3 regions of the Xanthomonas hawaiiensis genome follow, and region 3 is predicted to be linked to each of the others. Evidence: predicted binding sites of a transcription regulator. Region 3 holds the regulator's gene; each other region holds the start of a gene.
The links. The regulator FliA, encoded in region 3, starts transcription of late flagellar genes. The targets are predictions, from matches to a motif close to TAAAGTTTNNCNNNCNNNGGCCGATAA.
Positions count from the first base shown of each region.

Region 1: the regulator FliA is predicted to act here: its motif matches at 2,160-2,186, upstream of PG878_RS07125 (methyl-accepting chemotaxis protein).
Region 2: the regulator FliA is predicted to act here: its motif matches at 3,054-3,080, upstream of PG878_RS20585 (methyl-accepting chemotaxis protein).

Region 1 covers NZ_CP115873.1:1,638,802-1,644,162, reverse strand. Annotated here, with positions in the region: gene PG878_RS07125 (methyl-accepting chemotaxis protein) at 1-1,995, opposite strand, end outside; gene PG878_RS07120 (pectate lyase family protein) at 2,458-3,522, opposite strand; gene PG878_RS07115 (M1 family metallopeptidase) at 3,933-5,361, opposite strand, start outside.
Region 2 covers NZ_CP115873.1:4,834,758-4,840,118, reverse strand. Annotated here, with positions in the region: gene PG878_RS20595 (cryptochrome/photolyase family protein) at 1-790, shown strand, start outside; gene PG878_RS20590 (choice-of-anchor Q domain-containing protein) at 1,077-2,669, shown strand; gene PG878_RS20585 (methyl-accepting chemotaxis protein) at 3,110-5,314, shown strand.
Region 3 covers NZ_CP115873.1:2,582,766-2,588,126, reverse strand. Annotated here, with positions in the region: gene PG878_RS11175 (flagellar motor protein) at 1-12, opposite strand, end outside; gene PG878_RS11170 (chemotaxis protein CheA) at 345-2,102, opposite strand; gene PG878_RS11165 (protein phosphatase CheZ) at 2,107-2,718, opposite strand; gene cheY (chemotaxis response regulator CheY) at 2,719-3,111, opposite strand; gene PG878_RS11155 (RNA polymerase sigma factor FliA) at 3,131-3,880, opposite strand; gene PG878_RS11150 (MinD/ParA family ATP-binding protein) at 3,877-4,761, opposite strand; gene flhF (flagellar biosynthesis GTPase FlhF) at 4,748-5,361, opposite strand, start outside.

The DNA of each region.
Region 1 (5,361 bases), 940 kb from region 3:
CTGGGTGGCCTCGTCCATCTGGGTGACGGTCTGGTTGACCTGTTCGATGCCGGCCGACTGTTCCTGCGACGCAGCCGAGATCTCGCCCATGATGTCGGTGACGCGCTGCACCGAGGTCACGATCTCGGTCATGGTCTTGCCGGCCTGATCGACCAGGGCCGAGCCTTCGGCCACACGGCTCACCGAGTCGTCGATCAGGCTCTTGATCTCCTTGGCGGCGCTGGCCGAGCGCTGCGCCAAGGTGCGCACCTCGCTGGCGACCACGGCGAAACCGCGGCCCTGGTCGCCGGCACGCGCCGCTTCCACCGCCGCGTTGAGCGCGAGGATGTTGGTCTGGAAGGCGATGCCGTCGATCACCGAGATGATGTCGCCGATCTTCTTCGAGGACGCTTCGATGCCGCTCATGGTGGCCACCACCTCACCGACCACGCTGCCGCCCTGCGCGGCGACCGAGGCCGCGCCGGCAGCCAGTTGATTGGCCTGACGCGCGTGCTCGGCGTTCTGCCGCACCGTGGAGGTCAGCTCTTCCATGGAGGCGGCGGTTTCTTCCAGGCTGGCGGCCTGCTGCTCGGTGCGGCGCGACAGGTCGTCGTTGCCGGCGGAGATCTCGCTAGCGGCGGCATTGATCGACACCGCCGAATGCTTGATGCGGCCGACGATGCCGGCCAGTTGCTCGGCGGTGGCATTGGCATCGTCGCGCATCTGCGCAAACACGCCGCGGAACTCGCCGTGCATGCGTGCGGTCAGGTCGCCCGCGGCGATCGCCTGCAGCAGCGTCGACAGCGCCTGCAGGTTGCCGTCGGCGGTGGCCATCAGCTGGTTCAGGCTCTCCACCATCACCCGGAAGTCGTACTGGAAGCGCTCGGCGTCGCCGCGCGCGCTGAAGTCGCCATCGGCGGCCGAGGTGGCCAGTTGCTTGATCTGCTCGTTCATCGCCGACAGGTTGGCCTTGACCTCGTCCATGGTCTGACTCAACACCGCCTCCTCGCCGGGCAGGCGGTCCATGTCCTGCGACAGGTCGCCGATCGCATAGCGGCCCATGATCTGCGCAAGGCGCGTCTTGACCGCCAGGTGCGAGGCCACCAGCGCATTGGTTTCGGCGGCCATGCGCCCGTAGTCGCCGGGGAACGCCTCTGCATCGATGCGATGGCTGACTTCGCCGGCGTCGTGGCGCCTGGCCATCTCCATCTGCGCGCTGATCAGGTTGCTGACCTGCTGCTGCATGCCCTGCATCGAGATCAACAGGCGCCCGGTCTCGTCCGTGGCGTCGGTCTGAACATCGTTGTCCAGCTTGCCGCGCGCGATGGCCTCGGCCACCCGGGTGGCGCGGGTCAGCGGTACGGTCAGGCTGCGCGTGATCAGCCAGGCCAGCACGCCGCTGACCAGCACGACAAGGGCGCCGCCGACGATCATGAAGGCGCGGCCGCGATCCATCGTGGATTGAGCGCTCGCATATGCCTTGGCCCCCTGCTCGCGCTGCCGGTCCGCGTAGGCACTGATCGTGTCGCGCCATTGATTGGTTGCCGGTGCCGCCTTGGTCATCAGCACTTTCTGCGCCTCGTCGTCTTTGTCATGCATGCCAAGCTCCAGCACTTCCTGGTTGGCGCTACGCGTGCGCTCGTAGGCATCGTCGATCGCCTTGCGCATCTGCACCCCGACCGGACTTGTGTTGGGAATCGCATAGAGCTTGTCGTGGATTGTTTCGTAGTGACGCCGCTGCTGGTCGATGGCGTTGGCGAAACCCTCGTTCTCTTGCTGGGTGCTCGGCAGCACGATGTTGCGCAGGTTGATCGCGATCAGCGAACTGGCGCTGCGCATTTCGCTGGTGAGATCGAGGATCTGCATGCGCTGATTGACGATGGTGTCCATCATCTGGCGCGCCTGCTTCAACGTCAGCAGGCCGGCCGCGACGAGTGCGCATGACAGCAGAATGAGGACACCGAAGGAGGACGCGAGCCGCGTCCCGACGTTGTAGCGCTGAAGAAATCCGATCATGAGGGGGTCACCAAGTGAGGAGGAGGGGGGGAGCCCGCGTCACGACCTGGGATCGCGCAAGACAGCGCCAGGCGGAGGGCCTGGGCGGGATGCGACGGAGAAGAAGACGAAGACACTTCCAGCACCGACCGCATCGGGATGTCACATGCGGGGACTCGCTTTAGGTAACGGCGGCCGCGCGCAATTCTTGATGCGTATCTGCGCACAATTTTTGAACCGCCTCAGCAGCGTGACCAGAGTGTGTATGGCGCGGCACGTAGGCGCCGAAAGCCATACAACCACGTCAAATCCATGTGAAAAAATGGCGCGAGCGGCACTTCAGTGGTGCGAATGCGACGAGACCACGCACCAATACGGGGAGCCATGTCTGCAAACATGAAATGCTGCAAACGGCATATATTCGGGTGACACATATATGACAGTCACGACTGCCTCCGCACGGGCATGCGGAGGCAGCGCGTCTCATTCGGCCAGGTTGGTGCCGGCGCCGGCGGTGGCGATGACCTTGGCCTTGACCTGCGCGGCGGGAATCGCGGTGTAGAGATAGCCCAGCGGCTCCGGGTAGGTCTTGGACGAAATCCAGGTCGTCGCGTTGGCGTAGGGCTTGCTGGTGCTCTCGGGCACGGTCCAGCTGATGCCGCTGCCGACGTAGTTGTTGATGAGATCCCAGTAGCCGATCTCGCTGCTGTCGCGCGAGGTCACCGGGTTCTTGATGTTCTCGAAGTAGTTGGCCTCGATCAGCGCCACCCCGCCCATGCGCACGTTGATGCCGGAGGTGAAGACGTTGTTGAAGTAGTTGTTGTAGATGTGGCTCAGCCCGCGCCGCTGCAGCGGCAGCCGCGATTCCACGTTCTCGAAGCGGTTGTGGTGGTAGGTGGTGCGCGCGGCGGCGTTCTGGGTGTCGCTGTCGCTGTAGCCGTTGAGCGCAACCTTCTGGTAATCGTGGATGTAGTTGTAGGACACGGTGACGTGGTTGACGCCCTTCTTCATGTCGATGCCGCCGTCGAAGGAGGCGTCGCCGGCGCCCGAACACTTGGTCAGCGAGGCGAAGATGGTGTTGTGGTCCACCCAGATGTTGGACGGCTGCCCGCTGGAATTGCCTTCCAGGGAGATCGAATCGGCATCCTCGCCGCCCGGCAGCAGGCCGATGGTCATGTTGCGGATGATGACGTTGTGCGCGTTGCCGACCACGCGCACGCCGAAGTTGGCCGACGAGCCATTCGCGCCCGTGATGGTGATGTCGCGCTTGTTCTTGATCTGCACGGTCTTGGCCGGCAGCTTCCATTGCGTGCACACGTCGGTGATGCTGGCGAAGTTGAAGCTGCCGGTGTAGTTGAGCACCAGGCCACCGGAGCCGGCGTAGTTGTCGATCGCCGCCTGCATCGCCTCCATCGTGGCGACGTTCACCGGGATGGCACTGCCGCCGCCGGTGGTGTTGGCCCCATACCCGACCGGGCCGCCGAAGGCCGGAGCGGCGCACAAGGCCAGAGCGAGCGCCGACGCGCCCTTGCGGAACTGCTGCTGCATGATCTCTCTCCCATCTGTCGCGATGAGTGCAGGCCGCATGGCAGTGGGCGCATGCGCCGGCACGGGGGCGTGGGGGCCGGCGCATTCTTGGAATGCGCGCGGCGGCCCACGCAATCGCCGCGACGCCGAACTGGAATCCCACGCTCCGTTCGCCGCACAGGACAGGACAAGCGGACACGCACGGTCCGCAGGAGACAGACAGCGACAGGCGGAGACAGGCCGTCTGCACGCGCGCCACGGTGCGTGCAGGCCGCCGGCAACGACGGCGAACGCACGCGCATCGCGCGCATCGCCAACACCACCGGCGCGCCCAACAGAGACAGGCGCGCGCCGATGGCGGGCGGCCGCGAATGTTGCGGCCGCAGCACGTTTGCGCGGGCGTGGTGCTGCTGCGGACCGCCGCGTGCGGCTCAGCCCACCGTGTCGAGGCGGTTGTCGCTGCGGTCGGCGTCGGGCAGCACGTGGTCCGGATCCAGGGTCACGTGCAGCACCTTCTGCGTGCTCGGCACGCGGATCTGCGGCTGGGTCTGCTGCATCCAGGTCTCCACCGGCACGCGCTGGTCGAGGTGGCTGCCATCGGCGAAGTCGATGCGCAGGGTCGCCGGCATCACCAGCTTCTGGCGGCTGCGCAGGGTCACCAGCAGGCCCTTGGCCGGGTCGTGGTCGACGTAGGCCGCCGCGCGCACGCCCATGTCCAACTGCCAGTTGTTGAAATACCAGCCGCGCCACCACCAGCTCAGGTCCTCGCCCGATTCGCTCTCCATCAGCCGGAAGAAATCCGACGGCGTCGGGTGCTTGTAGGCCCAGGTGGCGATGTACTTGCGGAACGCCGGATCGAAGCGCGCCGGCCCGAGGATCTGTTCGCGCAGCAGCACCAGGCCCAGCGCGCCCTTGAAGTAGGTCAGCGGATGCCGGTAGGTCTCGCTGGTGGCGTCGGCGCGATCGAGCAGGGTCGGCGCTTTCGCATCGGCCAGCAGCGGCAGGATCTCGTCCACCGGGTTGCCGCCGCCGGGCGCGTACTCGCCATCGCGCTTGGGCGCGAATTCGCCGTGGTTGATCGCGTCGGACGCGTAGACGTCGATGAAGGTGTTGAAGCCCTCGTCCATGAACGCATGGCGCCGCTCGTTGGAGCCGACGATCATCGGGAACCAGCCGTGCCCCAGTTCGTGCGCGGTGATCCAGAACAGCTGCTTGCCGCCGTCGGCCATGTCGTCGAAGACGATGCCCGGGTACTCCATGCCGGCGCCGTGGCCGCCCAGGTTCACCGCCGCCGGCCACGGGTACGGATACCACTGCGAGAAGTGCTCGATCGAGGCCTTCACGAATTCGGTGGAGCGGCTCCACTTATCGTTGCCGACCGCGCTGCGCGGATACACCGACATCGCCAGCGCATGCTTGCCCGCGGGCAGGTTGATCCGCGCCGCATCCCAGACGAAGGCCGGCGAGGCGGCGAAGGCCACGTCGCGGGTGTGATCCATATGGAAGCGCCAGGTCTGGGTACCGCTGGCGCTGGGCCGGCTGGCCGGCTGGCCCACTTCCTCGGCGCCGCGGATGGTCACGGTGCTGTCGCTGGCGGCCGCCTGCGTCAGGCGCTGGCGCTGGGTGGCGGTGAGCACCTGCGCCGGGTTCACCAGTTCGCCGGACCCGGCGACCAGGTAGTCCCACGGCACCGTCACCGCGTAGTCGAAATCGCCGTATTCCAGATAGAACTCGGAGCCCAGGTAGGGCTGGGTATCCCAGCCGCGCAGGTCGTCGTACACTGCCATGCGCGGATACCACTGTGCGATCTCGTAGATGTCGCCATCGGCGGTGGGCGTGACCGCGGTGCGACCGCCCCAG
Region 2 (5,361 bases), 2.3 Mb from region 3:
GCATTTCGGTCGCTACGAGGACGCGATGAGCACGCGCAGTCCGCGCCTGTTCCATGCGCAGCTTTCCTTCGCCCTCAACACCAAGATGTTGCGGCCCCAGGAAGTGGTGCAGCGCGCGCTGGCGGCCTACGGCGCCGGCGCCGCGCCGCTGGCGGCGGTGGAGGGTTTCGTGCGGCAGATCCTCGGCTGGCGCGAGTACGTGCGCGGCATCTACTGGGCGCACATGCCCGGTTATGCCGCGCGCAATGCGCTCGGCCACGACACGCCGCTGCCGGCCTGGTTCTGGACCGGCGAGACCCACATGCGCTGCCTGCAGCACGCCATCGGCCAGTCTCTGCAGGACGCGTACGCGCACCATATCCAGCGGCTGATGGTGATCGGCAACTTCGCCCTGCTCGCCGGCCTGGACCCGGCGGCGGTGCATCGCTGGTACCTGGGCGTCTACATCGATGCGTTCGAATGGGTCGAGCTGCCCAACACCGTCGGCATGAGCCAGTTCGCCGACGGCGGCCTGCTCGCGACCAAGCCCTACGTCAGCAGCGCGGCCTACATCGACCGGATGAGCGATTACTGCCAGGGCTGCCGCTACGACCGCAGGCAGAAGACCGGCGCGCGTGCGTGTCCGTACAACGCGCTGTACTGGGACTTCTTCGCGCGGCACCAGGACACGCTGGGCCGCAATCGCCGCCTGGACATGGTCTACCGCCAGTTGCGCAAGCTGCCGGCCGCGCAACTGCAGGCGCTGCGGACGCAGGCGCAGCAGTTGCGCGAACGCCTGGACACGCTGTAGCGCGGGCCGGGTGCCTCGCGCATGCACGCCGCGATCGGGTGCGGCACGGGAACGTGCCTTGCGACGCATCCAGACCGTGCCGTGCGCCGCGGATCGGCACACTGTCGCATCGGGGCGACGCGCAATTGCGCGATCTGCTACCTGCGTTGTGGTCGCTCCACACGCGCTCAAGCACCCTGTGCCGCCGGTCGGCGCAGCTGCCGGTTGCACTCGAGGTGTCAGCGACGCGGATGACAGTCGAATGACGGTCGCGCGTCGTGTTGTTTCCCCCGCAACCCTATCGAGCATGATCATGACCACGACGTTCTCCCTCATCACCGGCGCACGCGCGCTGGGTGTCTTCGCCCTCATGCCCACCGCCACGGCGATCGCCGCCGTCCCCGCGGCGCCACAATGCAGCGTGCCGCAGGCCTGGGCGCTGCCGGCCGCGACCACCGTGGTCGGCAACGGCACGCAGGCCAGTTGCACCGCCAGCGCGCTGGCTACCGCTGCCGCGCAAGGCGGCTACATCACCTTCAACTGCGGCACCAAGCCGACCAGCATCGCCGTGGACCGTTCGATCGTCATCGCGGCGGCGGCACCCACCGTGATCGACGGCCAGGGCAGGATCACCCTGGATGGCCGCCAGTCCGCCCGGATCCTGCTGGTCAACGCCGGCAGCGCACTGTCGGTGCGCAACCTGAAACTGCAGAACGGCAGCTCGGTGCAGCCGGCATCCAACCAGGCCTACGATCCGGGCACCTGGGGCGGCGGCGCGATCAAGGTCGGCTACCGCGGCAAGCTGGAAGTCATCAACAGCCAGTTCCTGGCCAACCGCAGCAGCATCGGCGGCGGCGCCATCTTCGCCGGCAGCGACGCCGAGGTGACCATCGTCCGCAGCGGCTTCTACAAGAACAGTTCCTGGCTTGGCGGCGCGCTGTACACCCAGCTCAGCCGGCTGACCATCGTCGGCTCGGAATTCGCCAACAACCAGGCGATCAATGCGCCGCAAGGGTTCCCCGATGCCGGCAACTTCGGTGGCGGCGGCGCGATCGACACCGACGGCGCGTCCCTGACCGGTTACCTGAAGGGCGGCGTCGGCAGCGGCGGCACGCTGGCGATGTGCGGCACCGTGGTCCGCAACAACGTCGCCGCCAACGGCTCCGGCGGCGCCACGCTGTGGGCGTACGCGCCGGACACCATCGACGTGAAGTACTCGACCTTCGCCAACAACGTCGCCACCGGCGGCCCGGGCGGCGGCGCGCGCATCAGCATGGGCTTCACCTACACCTCGCATGCCGGTACCGCCATCACCACGCCGGGCACCATCAACGTCGCCGAGACCAGCTTCCTGTCCAATAAGGCCGAACAGGGCAATGCCGGCGCGTTGTACCTGGATTGCTACGGTGCCTGCGACGTCAGCAACAGCACCTTCTACGGCAACTATGCGAAAGGCGTGGGCGCGGCCATCCAGCATGTCGGCTGGCAGCCGGCCAACGGCGACCAGGGCAGCCCCAGCGTGCGCTTCAACAACGTCACCTTCGCCGAGAACACGCCGTGGGTGACGCTGTTCGGCGACAGGTTCGATCTGCGCAACAGCATCCTGTATTCCAAGACCGAACGCGTGTTCTGCAACAACCAGAGCAACACCGGCAACAACCTCATCGAGTACTCGGCCAAGGGCGCGGTCTGGCCGAACGCCTGCCTGGCCGCGGGCAACGTGAAAGCGGCCGATCCGCTGCTGTCGACCCCGGCCAACAACGGCGGACCGACCCTCACCCAACTGCCTGCGGCCAACAGCCCGGCGTTGAATGCCGGCAGCGGCTGCACCGCCATCGACCAGCGCGGCAATCCCCGCAACACCGCGGTGTGCGACCTGGGCGCGGTGGAGGTCAAGTAAGTCGATCTGCCGTCGTCAGGCGCACGGCAATGCGGCACGGGCGGCGCGACGCTGCCGTCGTGCCGCAGACCAGCCCGCGTCGCATGCGGCCGCAACGCCGAGCGATCGCGCCGCGACCGTGCGCTCTGCATGCGCCACAGCTTGTCCGGTGCGCCTGACGACGTCTGCCAGGCGGCGGCCGATGTCGCGCGGACCTCGCCGTTGCAGGCATCACGCGCGTAGCGGTGTGCGCCGACAACGCCGTTCGCGCCTGCCGCGCGCGCTGCGGACGATACGGTGGCGTATCTGCTTTCCTGGGCATCGGCTGCGCCGCGCGGTGGTGCAGCGCTGCGACGTCTGCGCCTGCGACTTTCCGGATTTGGGACCTGGGTCGCTCGCTTGGGGTCAAGTTCGCGGGGCTGAGACCGATAGAGGTACCCCCCCTTGCGAGTCCCCCACACGTGCACTTCTTTCACTCCTTCAAGGTGAGTCAACGCCTTGCGCTGTCGTTCGGCCTGCTGATCGTCCTGCTTGGCGCGTCCTCTACCTTGGCGCTCTATCAGTTCCACAACGTGCGCCAGGCGGTCGACAAGATCGTCCACGAAAACAATCAGAAGACCGGCCTGCTGTACACCATGCTGCGCAACAATATGAGCGCCGAGCGCTACCTGCGCGACATGATGCTGTCGCCGGCCGACAAGCGTCCGGCGATCGCCGCCAAGATCCAGGAGATCCGTGCCGACAACGACCGCCTTCGCCAGGCCCTGGACGCCCTGCCAGGCACGCCGGAAGGTCTGGCCATGCGCAAGCAGATCCATGCCGCGCAGGCGGCCGCACGGTCGGTCAACAGCCGGGTGTTGGCGTTGGCCGGTGCCGGCGAGATCGAGGCGGCCAGGCAACTGCTGTACGGCGATGCCGCGCCGTTGCTGGCGCGGCGCGTGGAGGTGATCCAGAACGCGGTCGATCTGCAGATCCGGCAGAACGCGCTCAGCTCCGAGCAGATCCAGGCGGCCCTGGTCTTCAGCAATCGCGCCTTGATCGGGTTCGGCCTGCTGGCTGCGGTGCTCGGCGCGACCTTGAGCGTGCTGATCACCCGCAGCCTGGCCGGGCCGCTCGGGCGCGCGACCGAAATCGCCGAATCCATCGCCCAGGGCCGGCTTGATCATCGGATCCCGCCGCAGCCCAAGGACGAGACCGGCCGACTGCTGACCAGCATGGACCGCATGCAGGCGCAGCTGCAGGCGGTGATGGCGGCGCAGTCGCAGGTGGCCAGGCACCACGAGCGCGGCGACGTCAGCCAGCGCATGGACGAGCAGGCGTTTCCCGGCGAATACGCCCGCATGGTGCGGGAGAGCAATGCGTTGCTCGACATGCACGTGCGCCTCCAGCAGCGCCTGCTCGAGATCATGGGACGCTATGCGATCGGTGATCTGTCGCAGGACATGGATCGGCTGCCTGGCGAGCAGGCCGCGCTCACCGAGACCATGGATCAGGTCAAGCGCAATCTGTCGGCGATGAATGCCGAGATCGGGCAACTGGTCGACGCCGCGGCCGCCGGCGATTTCGCCGTGCGCGGCGACACCGCGCGCTTCCAGTACGACTTCCGCGACATGGTCGACGGCTTGAACCAGTTGATGGCGACCACCGACGGCAATCTGCAGGCCCTGTCCAAGCTGCTGCAGGACATCGCCAGCGGCGACCTGACCACGCGCATGGAGGGGCAGTTCCAGGGCGTGTTCGCGCAGATGCGCGAGGATGCCGATGCCACCGTGGCCCAGCTGACCGGGATCGTCGGCCGCATCCAGCATGCGTCCGGGCAGATCACCGGCGCCGCCGGCGAGATCGCTGCCGGCAACGCCGATCTGTCGCGCCGCACCGAGCAGCAGGCCGCCAGCCTGGAGGAAACCGCCGCCTCGATGGAAGAGCTGACCTCCACCGTGCGCCAGAATGCCGAACGCGCCAGCCAGGCCAATCAGTTGGCCATCGGCGCGACCGCGGTGGCGTCGCAAGGCGGCGCGGTGGTGGCGCAGGTCATCGACACGATGAACGGCATCCAGACCTCGTCCAGGCGGATCGCCGACATCATCGGCGTGATCGACGGCATCGCCTTCCAGACCAACATCCTCGCGCTCAACGCCGCGGTGGAGGCGGCGCGTGCTGGGGAGCAGGGCCGCGGTTTTGCCGTGGTCGCCAGCGAAGTGCGGGTACTGGCGCAGCGCTCGGCCGATGCGGCCAAGGAGATCAAGCAGCTGATCGACGACTCGGTGAGCAAGGTGGACGCCGGCTCGGTCCTGGTCAACAGCGCCGGCAGCACCATGCACGAGATCGTCGTCAGCGTGCAGCGCGTGACCGACTTCATGACCGAGATCTCGGCCGCCTCGCAGGAGCAGTCGAGCGGCATCGAACAGGTCACCCAGACAATCACCCACATGGACCAGGCCACCCAGCAGAACGCCGCCCTGGTGGAAGAAGCCTCGGCGGCGGCCCAGGCGATGGAGGAGCAGGCGATCCAGCTGAGCGATGCGGTGAAGGTATTCGTCCTGTCCGGCAGCAACGGGGACCTGACGGCGCGGCGCCAGGCCAAGCCCTTTGGCACTGCCGGTACCTCGACCTCCCGGCGTGGTCCGCGTCAGCTGGCGCCGTTACTGGTCGAACACGCCTGCTAAGGACGCAGAGACGGCGCGCGCTGCTGACCGCAGCGCGCTCGCCACGC
Region 3 (5,361 bases):
GAGCTTGTCCATGCAGGAGGTATCGGCCAGGGGGCGGGGGACTTGATGGGGCTTGGGTGCTGGGAATGGGGAACAGGGAATGGGGAATCGCAAAAGCGCGAGCGCGGAGGGTTGGTCGCTGTGTGGTAGGAGCGGCTTCAGCCGCGACGCGCGTACCTTGGCGCATTGCCTATGCACAATCGTTCGGATCGTATCGGCAGGGAGCAGCGCTCTGCGCGTGCTATCTCCAATCCCAAATCCCGGCCTCACCGCGTCGCGGCTGAAGCCGCTCCTACGGAGGACAAGGATGCGCCAGGGAAGCCGCTCTTACGATTCCCCAATCCCCATTCCCCAATCCCGGCTTCTCAGGCCTTCAGGCCATCCACATCCAGGATCAGCGCGAGGCGGCCGTCGCCGATGAGGGTGGCGCCGGCGTAGCCGGGCAGGCCGCGCAGGGAGCGCGGCAGCGGCTTGATCACCACTTCCTCGCGGCCGCGGACCTGGTCCACGACCAGGCCCATGCGCGATTCGCCGGCCTGCAGCACCACCACGGTGAGCAGCGGCAGTTGCGGGGCGTCGATGTTGAGCCACTGGCGCAGGTCCACCAGCGGCAGGGTGTGCGATTGCCGGTCGAGCACGGCGCGGCCGTCGAACCAGCCCAGCGAGCGGCGCGGGGCGTGCAGCACTTCCACCACGCGCGCCAGCGGCAGCGCATAGACGGTGTCGCCGGCCTGCACCAGCAGGGTCGGCAGGATCGCCAGGGTCAGCGGCACGCGGATCAGGAAGCGGCTGCCGCGGCCCAGTTCCGACTGGATCTGGATCTGCCCGCTGAGTTCGCGGATGCGCGACTGCACCACGTCCATGCCGACGCCGCGCCCGGAGATGTCGGTGACCTCGGACTTGGTCGAGAAGCCCGGCAGGAACACCAGGTGCAGGCATTCCTCGGTGGTCAGGCGGGCGGCGGCCTCGGGGTCGATCAGGCCCTTCTCGCGGGCCTTGGCGCGCAGCCGCTCCGGGTCGATGCCGGCGCCGTCGTCCTGCACCTCGATGCTGACGTAGTCGCCTTCCTGCTGCGCCGACAGGCGCACGTGGCCGCCACGCGGCTTGCCGGTGGCCTCGCGCAGCGCCGGCGCCTCGATGCCGTGGTCGATCGCGTTGCGCACCAGGTGCACCAGCGGATCGGCCAGCGCCTCGACCAGGTTGCGGTCCAGCTCGGTGTCGGCGCCGATCAGTTCCAGCTCCACTTCCTTGTTGAGCGAGCGGGCGACGTCGCGCGCCACCTTGGGGAAGCGCGAGAACACCTTGCCCACCGGCTGCATGCGCGTGCGCATCACCGCCGACTGCAGGCGCGCGGTGGCGATGTCCAGGCTGCTGACCGCGCGGTCCAGTTCCTCGTCGCGCAGACGCACGCGCAGGGTCTTGAGGCGGTTGCGCGAGAGCACCAGTTCGCCGATCAGGTTGACGATCGCGTCCAGGCGCTTGGTGTCCACGCGCACGGTGTGTTCGGGTTCGGCGGCCTTGGCCGGGGCGGCCGCGGCCTTGGGCGCGGCGCTGGGCGCGCGCGGCGCCGGCTGCAGCGCCTGCGGCGTGGCCGTCGGCGGCGCATCGCCGTGCAACTGGTCCAGCAGCGCCTCGAATTCGTCGTCGCTGATCAGGTCCCCCGCGGCCGCGGCGGTGGCCGGGACGGCGGCGGGTGCCGCGGCGGGCGCCGGCGCGGCGCTCTTGGCCGCTGCCGGCGCCGCGTCGCCGTGGGCGTCGAACTGCGCGATCAGCTCGGGCGGCGCGCGCGGCGGCTCCTGGCCGCTGCCGAAGGCGTCGAGCATCGACTGCAGGTAGTCCAGCGACTGCTGCGCGGCGTCGAAGTGCCGCGCCTGCAGGGTGGCCTGGCCGGCGCGGGCCATGCCCAGGGTTTCCTCCGCGGCGTGGCACAGCTCGACCATGGCGTTGATCGCCAGGAAGCCGGCGCCGCCCTTGAGCGTGTGGAAGCCGCGGAACACGGCGTTGAGCTGGCCGCTGTCCTCGGGCGCCTGCTCCAGCGACACCAACTGCTCGCCGAGCCGGTCCAGGATTTCCTGGGCCTCGATGATGAAGTCGGCAGCGATGTCGTCGGGTACGGCGCTCATGGCATTACAGTCCCAATCCGGACAGCAGGTCGTCGGCGTCGTGCTGCGACACGCCGTGGCGGTCCAGGCCGGGCAGGGCCGGGCCGGCCAGGCTGCCGTCGGCCTTCTTGTTTTCTTCCTTCGGCGGCAGACCCAGCGCGCCGAAGCCCTCGTGCACGCGGCGCACGATGCCGGCGACGCGGCGGATGATCTGCCCGGTCAGGTCCTGGAAGCTCTGCGCCAGGGCCATTTCGGTGAGGTTGTGGCGGATCTTGTCGAGGATCTCGCCCTGGTCGCCGCTGAGGCCGCCGGCGGCGAGCTGGTCGGCCAGCGCACGGCATTCCTCGGCCAGGTCCAGGGTGCGGTGGCTGGCCTGTTCGGTCATCTCCACCACGTGGTCCAGGCGCGAGCAGGCGTCGTCCAGCTCGCCGGCCTCGCTGGGCACCACCGGCAGTTCGCCGAGCGCCTGCCCCAGATCGCGCGCGAGCCGGCTCAGGCCCTGCATCATCGGCCGCGTGCGCCAGGCGGCGAGGGTGTCGATCTCCCTGCGCCAGCCGGCCTCGTCGCCGTTTTCCAGCGCGTCCAGCGCGCCTTGCAGGCGTTCGATCAGGGCGGTACGTTCGGCGGTGGCTTCCATTTAGGCGGTCGCTCCCAGGCGTTCGAAGATCTTGCCCAGCTTCTCCTGCAGCGTCTGCGCGGTGAACGGCTTGATGATGTAGCCGTTCACGCCGCACTGCGCGGCCTCGATGATCTGCTCGCGCTTGGCCTCGGCGGTGACCATCAGCACCGGCAGGTGCTTGAGCTTGTCGTCGGCGCGGATGTTGCGCAGCAGATCGATGCCGGTCATGCCCGGCATGTTCCAGTCGGTGACCACGAACTCGAACGGCGCCGAGCGCAGCGCGGCCAGGGCGCTGTTGCCGTCTTCGGCCTCGGCGGTGTTGGTGAAGCCCAGATCGCCGAGCAGATTCTTGACGATGCGTCGCATCGTCGAGAAATCGTCCACGATCAAAATCCGCATGTTCTTGTTCACCACTGACTCCTAAGGGTTCCTATTCTTCGTCTTCCAGACCGGCATCGGCGACCTCGAACGCCTTCAGGCGTCCGCGCAACCGTACCGTGGCCTGGCCATGGATCTGACACACGCGCGACTCGCTGACCCCGAGCACCGCGCCGATTTCCTTGAGGTTCAATTCCTGCTCGTAGTACAGCGACAGCACCAACTGCTCGCGTTCGGGCAACTGCGCGATGGCCTTGCCCAGCTCGCGGCCGAATTCGCTGCGCTCGAGCATCTGCTGCGGATTGGGTCCGCCCTTGGCGATGGTATCCAGCTCGCCATGGTCCTCGATGCGCGACTCCAGGCTCAGCACCTGGCCGCGGGCGGCATCTTCCATCAAACGCAGGTATTCGGGAAGCGGCATGTCCATCGCCGCGGCCACTTCGTTGGCGGCGGCGGCGCGGCCGGTGCTCTGTTCGATCTTGCGGATCGCCGAGGCGGCGTCGCGGGCGCGGCGGTGCACCGAGCGCGGCACCCAGTCGCCGCGGCGGATCTCGTCGATCATCGCGCCGCGGATGCGGATCGAGGCGTAGGTCTCGAACGAGGCGCCCTGTTCGGCGTCGTAGCTGCGCGAGGCCTCGATCAGGCCGATCATGCCGGCCTGGATCAGGTCGTCGATCTCGACGCTGGCCGGCAGCCGCGCCGCCAGGTGGTGGGCGATGCGCCGGACCAGGTCCGAGTGCTGGGCGATGTAGTCGTTGGCGCTGTTGCGCTGGACGGCGCGGTAGTGGGCGGCGGCGTTCATGCGGCCACCCCGCGCTGGATGATGCGTTCGACGAAGAACTCGACGTTGCCGCGCGGGGCGGTCGGCGCCTGCCAGCGTGCGGTGCGCCGGGCGATCTCGCTGATCGCCTGCGCCGACGGGCTGGACGGGTAGGCCTTGACCACCGGCTGCTGGCGCTGCACCGACAGGCGCAGCCAGTCGTCCTGCGGCACGCAGCCCAGGTAGTTCAGCGACACGTCGCCGAGGAACTTCTCGCAGACCCGGCTGAGCTTGTCGTACAGCAGGCGGCCTTCGTTGAGGTCGCGGACCATGTTGGCGACGATCTGCACCCGGTCCACGCCGCGCTCGCGCGAGAGGACCTTGATCAGGGCGTAGGCGTCGGTGATCGAGGCCGGCTCGTCGCAGACCACCACCACCGCGTCCTGCGCGGCCTGGCAGAAGGTCAGCACGCTGTCGGTGATGCCGGCGGCGGTGTCGACGATCATGATGTCCAGCTCGCGCTGCAGCTCGGAGAACACGTTGACCAGGCCCACGTGCTGGGCCGGCGGCAGCTCGGCCATGTAGCGGCGGCCGGAGGCGGCGGGCACCACCATCAGCCCGTTGGGCATGTCGATCAGCACCTCTTCCAGGGTGCAGCGCCCGGCGACCAGGTCGGCCACGGTGAACTTGGGGGTCAGCCCCAGCAGCACGTCGACGTTGGCCAGGCCCAGGTCGGCGTCCAGCAGCAGGGTGCGCTTGCCCATGTCGGCCAGCGCCATGGACAGGTTGACCGAGATGTTGGTCTTGCCCACGCCGCCCTTGCCGCCGGTCACGGCGATGGTGCGCACCGGACCCAGCGGTTCGCTGCGCGTCGCCGACAGGGGGAAGGCATTGGTCAGATTGACGTAGTCACGCGACGGCATGGGTCTGCTCCGGAGTACAGGGCTTATCGGCAGCGCGCCGCAAATCTTCAAGGCGCAATACCAGGCTGGCGGCGTTGGCGCGGTGCAGGTCGTCCGGCACGCGCTGTCCATCGGTCACCCAGGTGATGGGGAGGCGGTGGTCCACGACCACCGACAAGGCACTGCCGAACCGCCCGGTCTCGTCCAACTTGGTCATGATGACCCCCTGTGGGTCGGCGCCGGCGAACCGGCGCACCACCTCGTCCAGGTCGGAGAAATGGGCGTTGGCGGGGAGTACCAGCAAGGACCGGACCACACGCGAGGCGCGCAGCCAGTGCAACTGGGCGGCCAGGGCGCGGTCGCGCTGGCCCATGCCGGCGGTGTCGATCAGCACCAGCTTGTAGTCGGCCAGGCGCTCCAGCAGCTGCTGCAGCGCGGCGTCGCTGTCGGCCTCGTGCACGGCGATGCCGAGCTGGCGGCCGTAGCTGTGCAGCTGTTCGCGGCCGCCGACGCGGATGGTGTCGGTGGTGACCAGGGCCACGTCGCGGGCGGCATGGCGCTCCAGGAAGCGCGAGGCCAGCTTGGCGATGGTGGTGGTCTTGCCGGCGCCGGTCGGGCCGA